DNA from 4 places in the Streptomyces sp. GLSS-08 genome. Region 1 is predicted to be linked to each of the others. Evidence: riboswitches for the same ligand, from Rfam matches in the RefSeq annotation. Region 1 holds a riboswitch; each other region holds the start of a gene.

What was found. Region 1 has a riboswitch for cyclic di-AMP ahead of AC0ZLC_RS21165 (LysM peptidoglycan-binding domain-containing protein). Riboswitches for the same ligand answer to the same signal wherever they lie in the genome.
Region 2: another riboswitch for cyclic di-AMP. It lies ahead of AC0ZLC_RS05865 (C40 family peptidase); the one in region 1 lies ahead of AC0ZLC_RS21165 (LysM peptidoglycan-binding domain-containing protein).
Region 3: another riboswitch for cyclic di-AMP. It lies ahead of AC0ZLC_RS02265 (M23 family metallopeptidase); the one in region 1 lies ahead of AC0ZLC_RS21165 (LysM peptidoglycan-binding domain-containing protein).
Region 4: another riboswitch for cyclic di-AMP. It lies ahead of AC0ZLC_RS26790 (C40 family peptidase); the one in region 1 lies ahead of AC0ZLC_RS21165 (LysM peptidoglycan-binding domain-containing protein).

The regions. Positions count from the first base shown of each region.
Region 1 is NZ_JBWJAQ010000011.1:165,191-167,381, reverse strand. Features, by position in the region: gene AC0ZLC_RS21170 (HAD family hydrolase) at 1-68, shown strand, start outside; gene AC0ZLC_RS21165 (LysM peptidoglycan-binding domain-containing protein) at 141-875, opposite strand; cyclic di-AMP (ydaO/yuaA leader) riboswitch at 882-1,041, opposite strand; gene AC0ZLC_RS21160 (CocE/NonD family hydrolase) at 1,511-2,191, opposite strand, start outside.
Region 2 is NZ_JBWJAQ010000003.1:65,968-68,158, reverse strand. Features, by position in the region: gene AC0ZLC_RS05870 (urease subunit gamma) at 1-105, opposite strand, end outside; cyclic di-AMP (ydaO/yuaA leader) riboswitch at 994-1,158, shown strand; gene AC0ZLC_RS05865 (C40 family peptidase) at 1,162-1,635, shown strand; gene AC0ZLC_RS05860 (DUF6328 family protein) at 1,715-2,191, shown strand, end outside.
Region 3 is NZ_JBWJAQ010000001.1:563,276-565,466, reverse strand. Features, by position in the region: gene AC0ZLC_RS02270 (M16 family metallopeptidase) at 1-903, shown strand, start outside; cyclic di-AMP (ydaO/yuaA leader) riboswitch at 1,149-1,308, shown strand; gene AC0ZLC_RS02265 (M23 family metallopeptidase) at 1,321-2,088, shown strand.
Region 4 is NZ_JBWJAQ010000017.1:126,700-128,890, forward strand. Features, by position in the region: gene pcrA (DNA helicase PcrA) at 1-667, opposite strand, end outside; cyclic di-AMP (ydaO/yuaA leader) riboswitch at 1,059-1,230, shown strand; gene AC0ZLC_RS26790 (C40 family peptidase) at 1,269-2,191, shown strand, end outside.

The DNA.
Region 1 (2,191 bases):
GGGACCGGGGAACGGCGGACGCCGTCGGGCGGCGAGCACCCGGCGCGGTCCTGCACGGGGCCCGGTAGGCGGGGCCCCGCGCGGGAATCAGTGCGCGGGGGCCCGCACGAGTGATCAGTGCGCGGGGCCCCGCACGGTGATCAGTACGCGCCGAAGACGTTGTCGATCGAACCGTACTTGTCGGCCGCGTAGTTGCAGGCCGCCGTGATGTTCGCGACGGGGTCGTACGGGTCCATCGAGGTGCCGTCCACGTGGTACGCGGCGAAGGTCGGGTCGATGACCTGGAGGAGACCCTTGGACGGGGTGCCGGCCACCGCGTTGGAGTCCCAGTTGTTGATGGCCTGCGGGTTGCCCGACGACTCGCGCATGATGTTGCGGTGGATGCCGTCGTAGCTGCCCGGGATGCCCTTCTGGGACATGATGTCCAGGGCTTCCCTGATCCAGCCGTCCAGGTTGTTCGCGTACGTCTTCACGGACGCGGGGGTGACGGCGGACTTGGCGGCCGTGGTGGTTCCGGTCGCGGCGCCCTTGACGGTCTTCGTGCCGACCGTCAGCTTCAGGCCCGGGCGGATCAGTGACGGGTCGCTGCCGATGACCGCGCGGTTGGCCTCGTACAGCTTCTTCCAGTCGCTGTTCTCGGTGTGCTCACGCGCGATCTTGGCCAGGGTGTCGCCCAGGGCCACCTTGTAGGTGACGAGCTGGACCTGCGGGACCGCGGCCGGCACGGACCGGACGGCCTGCGTCGGCTGCGCTGCCTGCGCAACGGTGGCGCCCACGAGGGGGAGCGCGAGTGCGGCTCCGCCCGTTCCGGCGGCGATGAGCCCGCGGGTGAGGGCGTTGTTTCCGGGACGACGGTGCTTGCCTCGAACGGCCATGACGAAACTCTTCCTCTCCGATGCCTGCGAGGTGAGCTGTCGGGTTCGGGCTGGGAGGTGCCCGGCCGCACGGTGACATGCGACTTAACCCCGAGCCGTTCCGTTGATCCGGACCGGCGGCTTACCTGGGTCCCCCGCTCCTGCCGTGCGTGGGTGGGTGGGGTCACCGAGCGGCGGCAGGATTAGGCGGGTCCGCTCGGATCGACGTGAACGTATGCGAGAGCACATGTCCGAAACAAGGCCCGATTTCCCCTGCCAAGGCATTTGATCTACCTCTGGCCAGGGGAGAAATGGTCCGATTAGACCGGAACGTGAAACTCAACTTGCCTTTAGCAAAGGGATACTTGTCCGGCCGGACTGGCGAAAAGATCGATTTGCGCGTGACCCATTTCACGCCAACAAGCGCCATGAAAGGGGATTTAAGGCAGGCAACTCGGGCATTACCGGCGGCGGCTCGAAGGTGGGGAGGCCCGGTGGCGCGGCGGCCCGGCGGCCCGGCGGCCCGGCGGCCGGGCGGGCTGCCGCGAGTGGGAGCGGGTGGGCCGCCGGGAGGGGGCGGGCAGGCCGCCGAGGGAGACGCTGCGTGCCGGGCCGAGTCCCGCCGGGCGGCGACGGGAACTGTCAGACGGGTCGTCCTAACCCGCCGTGCGCGGGATGCGCCTCTCCCACGTCCGGTGGAAGACGACCTCGTCCCCGTCCCGGCAGATCACCTCGTCCGAGGTGATGAACTCATCTGCCTCACAGGTGATTTGGGAGTGGGTCTCCACGCGCGCGTCCCAGGAGGTGTCCGGCCGGTGGAACCGGATCGACCAGTCCGAGCGGGTGCGGGCGGACAGGGGATCCCGCTGGCCGGTCGTGTACGTCTCCAGGGCGTCCTCCGTGACCTCGAGGCCGTCGGGGTACACCCGGGTGCCGCCGAGGCCCGGGTCCACCTCCAGTCGCCAGGTGCCCGCGGCGACATCCCGCACGACCAGCCGTTGCGGGCGGGGTTCGTCCAGAGTCGCCGGGACGACCGCGCCCAGCGGCGCCGACTCCTCAGGCTCCTCGAAGGTGATCGAGGGGTCCGACTCCCGCGCGCGTACGGGCAGTTCGAGCGAACTGCCGTCCGGGTGCAGCGTGAAGCCGGCGTCCGAGCCCGGCTGGGGCCAGACCCAGGGCCAGTACGCCGAGGAGACCGCGAGCCGGATGCGGTGCCCCGGCGGGAAGGCGTGACCGATGCCGCTCAGCTCGAACATCACGTCCCGGGTCGCGCCGGGCGGCCACTCCACCGCCCGGTCCGAGCCCTCGCGGGCGGAGAGGTTCAGCACGCCGCGCGT
Region 2 (2,191 bases), on a different contig from region 1:
GGCCTCGGGGTGGTTCAGTCTCAGCCCGCGGGCCCGGCGCTTCTCGGCGACGTCGGCGGCCACGTGGATCAGCAGCCTCTCTTGCTCGTGCGGGGTCAGTTGCACGGCGTCCCACCTCACAGTCCTCGCCCGGACCGTGCGGGGTCCGGTTGCCGCAGCCACCGCGACGGGATAGATGTAGCACACAGACAGATTGGGCGATCAGGCTCAATCCGGATACGGAAACCCCTGGTGGCGTGGATCGGCAGGCTAGTTGGACGGAGTTTCAACTACGTTAACCAGCCCTTGATCCACTCATGACCGCCGGCTGGGCTGTTCCATACCCGTCGGGCACCGCAGAGCCCCTCCGCGCCCCCCTGCCGCCCGGACGCGGGAACGGTCCAAGCTCACCGAGGCACCGCGAGGCCCACCGGTACGCCGGCGCGGCCACGGGGGGCCGCCGCCGCGGTCCGGACCGTATACGCACCAGGGGCGGCGCGGCCCCCGGCCGGCGCGCCCGCGCTCACTCCGATGCACCAACGGGACGGGAGCGAAGTTCACCCGCCGCCCCTGGCACGGACCGTGCGGGTCCGCGGGGGCGAACGACGGGCCGCCCGCGTCGCCTTGCCACCCAAGGCGGACATCCGAGTGCCGTGGCCCCGGGCCGACGGGCGCCGACTTCGCGCGACGTCCGGCCCGGGACACAAACGCACCAAACGGCGTACCCCCCAACGGTGTAGACGCACCCCCGGTCATGAGCCCCCTCAACTTGCGCAACGCGTGGAGAGCCGAGGCGGAATGAAGGGTTCCGTCGCAGGTGCGGGCTTGGTCGGCACCCTCAACTTCCGTTCGAAACAGGGGGTGTCCACCCGAACGGGTGAGTGGTGAGTAACCCCACAAATCTCCGATTCCGTTCGGATTTTCTGACTTCCATGAGTGAAGATCCCTGCGACGACAAGCCCCCGCCGAAGCGGCGGGGCGATCCGGGCGGACGCCGAGTCCTGCCGCCGCCCGGGTGACCGGTCGACAGAAGTGGATCGGCAGGAGTGGAGGACCCAGCACGACGGGCCGCCGGAGAGATCCGGGCGGTCCTTGGGGTGAAGCCGCACATCGCGGCCGGGCTACTTCGCCAGCCCGAATCCGACAGGTCATCCTTCACAGGCGGCTGACGAAGGGTTGCGCATGACTGCGCTCAATCGTGTCCCGTCGCTGTGGACCCGGGCCGGTATGGCCTCGGCCCTCACCATCGCCGCCGTCGGCGGCAGCCTCGTGGTCCCCGGCGCCGCATCCGACGCCGCCGCGGCCACATCGGCGACGAAGGCGCTTCAGATCGCGGCCTCCAAGAAAGGTGCCCCGTACAAGTACGGCGCGACGGGGCCGCGCCGCTTCGACTGCTCCGGGCTCACGCTCTACTCGTACAAGAAGGCCGGCAAGAGGCTGCCTCGTACGGCCGCGGCGCAGTACAACAAGACCAACCACGTCTCCGCCTCGCACCGCAGGGCGGGAGACCTCGTGTTCTTCCATTCGGGCCGGAACGTGTACCACGTCGGCATCTACGCCGGGAAGGGACGGATCTGGCACTCCCCGAAGACCGGAGAGGTCGTGAAGCTCACGAAGATCTGGACGAAGAGCGTCTGGTACGGCCGGGTCGGCTGACCGGCTCCCCGGGGGCGGCGGCGGGCGCCGTCGCCCCCGGAGGGCGTGACCATGGCGCGAAACGGATACTCGTCCGCCCATGGACGACCGACACCCTCACTCCGCGCGGAACGAGACGCCCCCGGAGCGCGCCGACCGCAACTTCGCCGAGCTGCTCCAGGAGCTGCGCGTCGTCCAGACCGGCGTGCAGATCCTCTTCGCCTTCCTGCTGACCCTGGCGTTCACCCAGCGGTTCCCGACCCTCGACACCGTGCAGCGCGTCACGTACGTCACCACGCTGCTGCTCGCCGTGCTGGCCGCCGCCCTCTTCGTGGCCCCGGCCGCCCTGCACCGGTCGCTGTTCCAGCAGAACGCCAAGGCCACCGTCGTGCGGGTCTCCTCCCATCTGGCCGCGGCCGGGCTGTGCGTCCTGACGCTGGCGTTCACCGGCTCCGTCCTGCTCGTCGTCGACGTGGCCCTGGGCCGGGGCGGCGGAATCGCCGCGGCGGCCGGCACGCTGGTCGTCTGCGCGGCGCTGTGGGGCGTCCTGCCCCGGCTCGTGCGGCGCGCACTCCGG
Region 3 (2,191 bases), on a different contig from region 1:
GCCAAGGAGCTCTCCAAGGAGCTGTTCCCGGCCGGCTCGCGCATGTCGCGTCCGCGCCAGGGCACCGAGGCGACGGTCCAGAAGATCGACTCCGCGGCCGTGCGCGCCTTCTACGAGAAGCACGTGCGTCCCGCCACCGGCACCGCCGTGGTCGTCGGCGACCTCACCGACGTCGACCTCGACGCGCTGCTCGCCGACACGCTCGGCGCCTGGACCGGCTCCTCGGCCGAGCCGCGTCCGGTGCCGCCAGTCACCGCCGACGACCTGGGCCGCGTGATCATCGTCGACCGCCCCGGCGCCGTACAGACGCAGTTGCTCATCGGCCGCGTCGGAGCCGACCGGCACGACCGGGTGTGGCCCGCCCAGGTGCTGGGCACGTACTGCCTCGGCGGCACCCTCACCTCCCGCCTGGACCGCGTCCTGCGCGAGGAGAAGGGCTACACCTACGGAGTGCGGGCGTTCGGCCAGGTGCTGCGCTCGGCTCCGGACGGCTCGGGTGCCGCGATGCTCGCCATCAGCGGATCCGTGGACACGCCCAACACCGGTCCGGCTCTCGACGACCTGTGGAAGGTGCTGCGCACGCTCGCCGCGGACGGTCTGACGGACCCCGAACGCGACGTGGCCGTGCAGAACCTGGTGGGCGTCGCACCGCTCAAGTTCGAGACGGCGGCGGCGGTCGCGAGCACGCTCGCCGACCAGGTCGAGCAGCACCTGCCGGACGACTACCAGGCGACGCTCTATCAGCAGCTCGCCGCCACAGGCACTGTGGAGGCCACCGCGGCCGTCGTGAACGCCTTCCCGGTCGACCGCCTGGTGACGGTCCTGGTGGGCGACGCCGCGCAGATCGAGGAGCCCGTCGAGGCCCTCGGCATCGGTGAAGTGAGCGTCGTACGGGCCGAGTAGAGCCCCGCGGACGACGGGACCCTGGTGACTGATGAGTCACCAGGGTCCCCGCGTTTACCCGCCGTCCATTCGGGGTTCCGCGCGCGCTTACCCGGCTTCGTCCGCGTTATGTCCGTATTGCCGGGGCGTTGCCCTTCTGCCCTGTGGCGTGCACTACAAAAGCCGTGATCCGTTTGTCGATTGAAAGACGCCCCCTTAGCGTCAGTCCGACTGTTCGTCAGGCAGTGCGCCGCGTCCGCGGCACCGGACAGTCATCGCCGAGTCCCCGTACGGCGCGAGCCAGGGGAGCCGGGGACCCATCGCAGTCCCTGGGGTGAATCGGGCGTCCTTCCCCAAGGAAGCCCGTAGGAGACCTTCCTGCTCCGAACCCGTCAGCTAACCCGGTAGGCGAGAGGGAAGGAAAGGACCAGCCCCTTCATGGCGTTCACCCGTGCCACCGGGAAGCATCGTCGTCCCAGCCGGATCACGCGCACCACCAAGAGTGCGGCAAGCGTGGCGGCTCTCACCACCACCGGTGTCATCGGAACCCTGGCCGCCCCCGCGTTCGCCGCGGACGCCGCCTCCGTCCAGCAGACCGGGCTGACCCAGGCCGTCACCATCGGCGACACGGTCGCCGAGCAGGTCGACGCGCAGGCCGCCGCCCAGCAGCACGCCGCCGACGAGGCCGCGGCGCTGAAGAAGGCCGAGGAGGCCGCGAAGCGGCGGATCATGGCCGAGGCCAAGAAGGAGCGCGAGGTCAGGGCCCGTGCCGCCCGCGCCGCCGAGCGCAAGCTCCTCAACACCTTCGTCGCGCCGGTCGCCGGCTCCTACGTCTCCACCGGCTACAAGACCGGCGGCAGCCTCTGGTCCTCCGGCAGCCACACCGGCGTCGACTTCCACGCCGCGTCGGGCACCGTCGTCCAGGCCGTCGGCGCGGGCACCGTCGTCACGACCGGCTGGGCCGGCGCCTACGGCAACCAGGTCGTCATCAAGATGCACGACGGGACGTACACCATGTACGGCCACCTGTCGTCCGTCAACGTCTCCGAGGGGCAGACCGTCACCCCGGGCCAGCCGATAGCCCTCTCCGGGTCGACCGGCAACTCCACGGGGCCCCATCTCCACTTCGAGGCCCGTACGACGGCCGAGTACGGCTCGGACATCGACCCCGTCTCCTACCTCCGCTCGCACGGCGTCAGCCTCTGACCCCCCCGCGACTTGTGAAGGCCCCGGCTCGACGAGCCGGGGCCTTCGGCGTTTAGGACGCGCGGCCGTCCAAAAAATACATATGGATTCCGGTCCGCCATCG
Region 4 (2,191 bases), on a different contig from region 1:
CGGCGAAGTCCTCCTCGTCGATCAGCTCGTTCTTCAGGTTCGAGACCTTGGCGCTGAACGACTTGGGCGGGTAGCGCTTCGGGTCGAGGTCCAGGTCGCGGCAGACCAGGGCCATGAGGCGCTTGGAGTCCGCGGCGTCGTAGATCGAGAACGAGGACGTGAAGCCGAGCCGCTTCGACTCGCGGCGCAGGATGCGGACGCACGCGCTGTGGAAGGTCATCACCCACATCGCGTTCGCGCGCGGGCCGACGAGCTGCTCGACGCGCTCCTTCATCTCGCCCGCGGCCTTGTTCGTGAAGGTGATCGCGAGGATCTGGCCGGGGTGCACGTGCCGCTCGCCCAGCAGATACGCGATGCGGTGCGTGAGCACGCGGGTCTTGCCCGACCCGGCGCCGGCCACGATGAGCAGCGGGGAACCGGCGTGCGCCACGGCCGCGCGCTGGTTCTCGTTCAGCCCGTCCAGCAGCGTCGCCGGGTCCACGGCGGGGCGTGCCGCACCGTCGCGGTAGTACGCGTCCCGGCTCGGGGGCACGTCGAAACGGCCGCCGAACAGGTCGTCCGGAAGCTGCTCCGGCGTCCCGTCCTCGGGCGGCGGCGGGGGCTCTTCCCCGTGGGCCCCGGAGGGCTTGAGGTCCGCCAGGAAGCTGTCGTCAAAGAGGCTGCTCATCGCCTTCCGAGTCTAGGCCGCCCCACTGACAGCCCGTGGCCACGTCGGGACTCCACGGGTCTCCCAGAAGCGGACGGGCGGCCTCCGGCACCACGCGGGAGGCCGCCCGCCGGACACGTTCCCCCTGCCTGGAGCCCGCCGCCCGACCCCGCCTCGCCCTCCGGATCCGCACCGTCACCTCGGGTGACCGGCACGGACGAGACGCACGCCACGTCACGCGGACCGCGGAGACCGTCCGGACACCGAGTCGGCCGGAGGTGCGAAGCGACCCCCGAAAAGAAGGTCACAAAAACGTATCGGGCATATCGGCCATCAACCTTCACAGAAGCCACACGAGTTGGCTAACGTGCCGGTCAGGCCGCCCGACCCAACCGGCGAACGACGCCGGGCCGCGCGGCCTCCGCCGAATCCGGCGCGCCCACGCGGCGGCCGGAACCGGGGACCCACCGATCTTCGGGGTGAATCGGTCCGACCGCCCGTCCGGGCGAGGACCGTAGGGCAACCCTTCCGAACCACCCGCCCGAACCCGACAGCTAACCCGGTAGGCGGATCATGGAAGGAGTCGCCTCTCTTGGCGTCGCAACGCACAACGCGTCCCGCAGTGACGCGCGTAGCGGGCGCACGGGTCCCGGGTCTCGCCACGGCGGCCCTCACCTCCGTGGCCCTGCTCTCGCAGACCGCGAACGCCGCACCCTCGGCCGATTCGAAGCCCAGTCGCGAGGAAGTCCAGAAGAAGGTGGACGACCTCTATCACCAGGCCGGGACGGCCACCCAGCGGTACAACACGGCCAGGGAGAAGAGCCCCAAGCAGCGCACGCGGGACGACACCCCCCGCGACGACGTGGCCGGCCGCACCGAGAGGCCCCCCACCGCGCGCGCGGAACCGGTTCCGTACGCCGTCACCCTGTCCCGCACCGGGGCCGCCGTCTCCGACACCGCCCCCGTCCTGCCGGCCGGCCACACCGCCGAGCAGGCGGCGACGGTGCGCAAGGGGTCCGAGGCCGCCGGGGGGCCGGAGAAACCGGCCGTGCCGCAGCGGACGCTGAAGTCGGCCAAGGCGCAGGTGCAGCGGAAACTCGCCGACGCCCGCGGACTGCTCGCGCAGCTCACCGCGGCGGAGAAAGCGCGGCTCACGGCGGTCGAGGAGCGGCAGCGGGAAGCCGCGGAGCGCAGGACCGAGGAGCCGGCCCAGCAGCAGACCGCCCAGGAGAAGCCTCGCCCGGAGGCGCCCGCCCGGCAGGACCCGGACTCCCCGGCCGACGGCCCGGGCAGCACGGCGGACGCCCCCTCGTACGCCCCTACGCCCGGTACGGTGCTCGCCACGGACGGTCCGTCCTACGCCACCACGGCCGGCACGGTACTCACCACGGACGACCCGTCCTACGCCACCACGGCCGGCACGGTACTCACCACGGACGGTCCGTCCTACGCCACCACGGCCGGCACGGTACTCACCACGGACGGTCCGTCCTACGCCACCACGGCCGGGAAGGTGCTCGCCTACGCCCGGGCGCAGATCGGCAA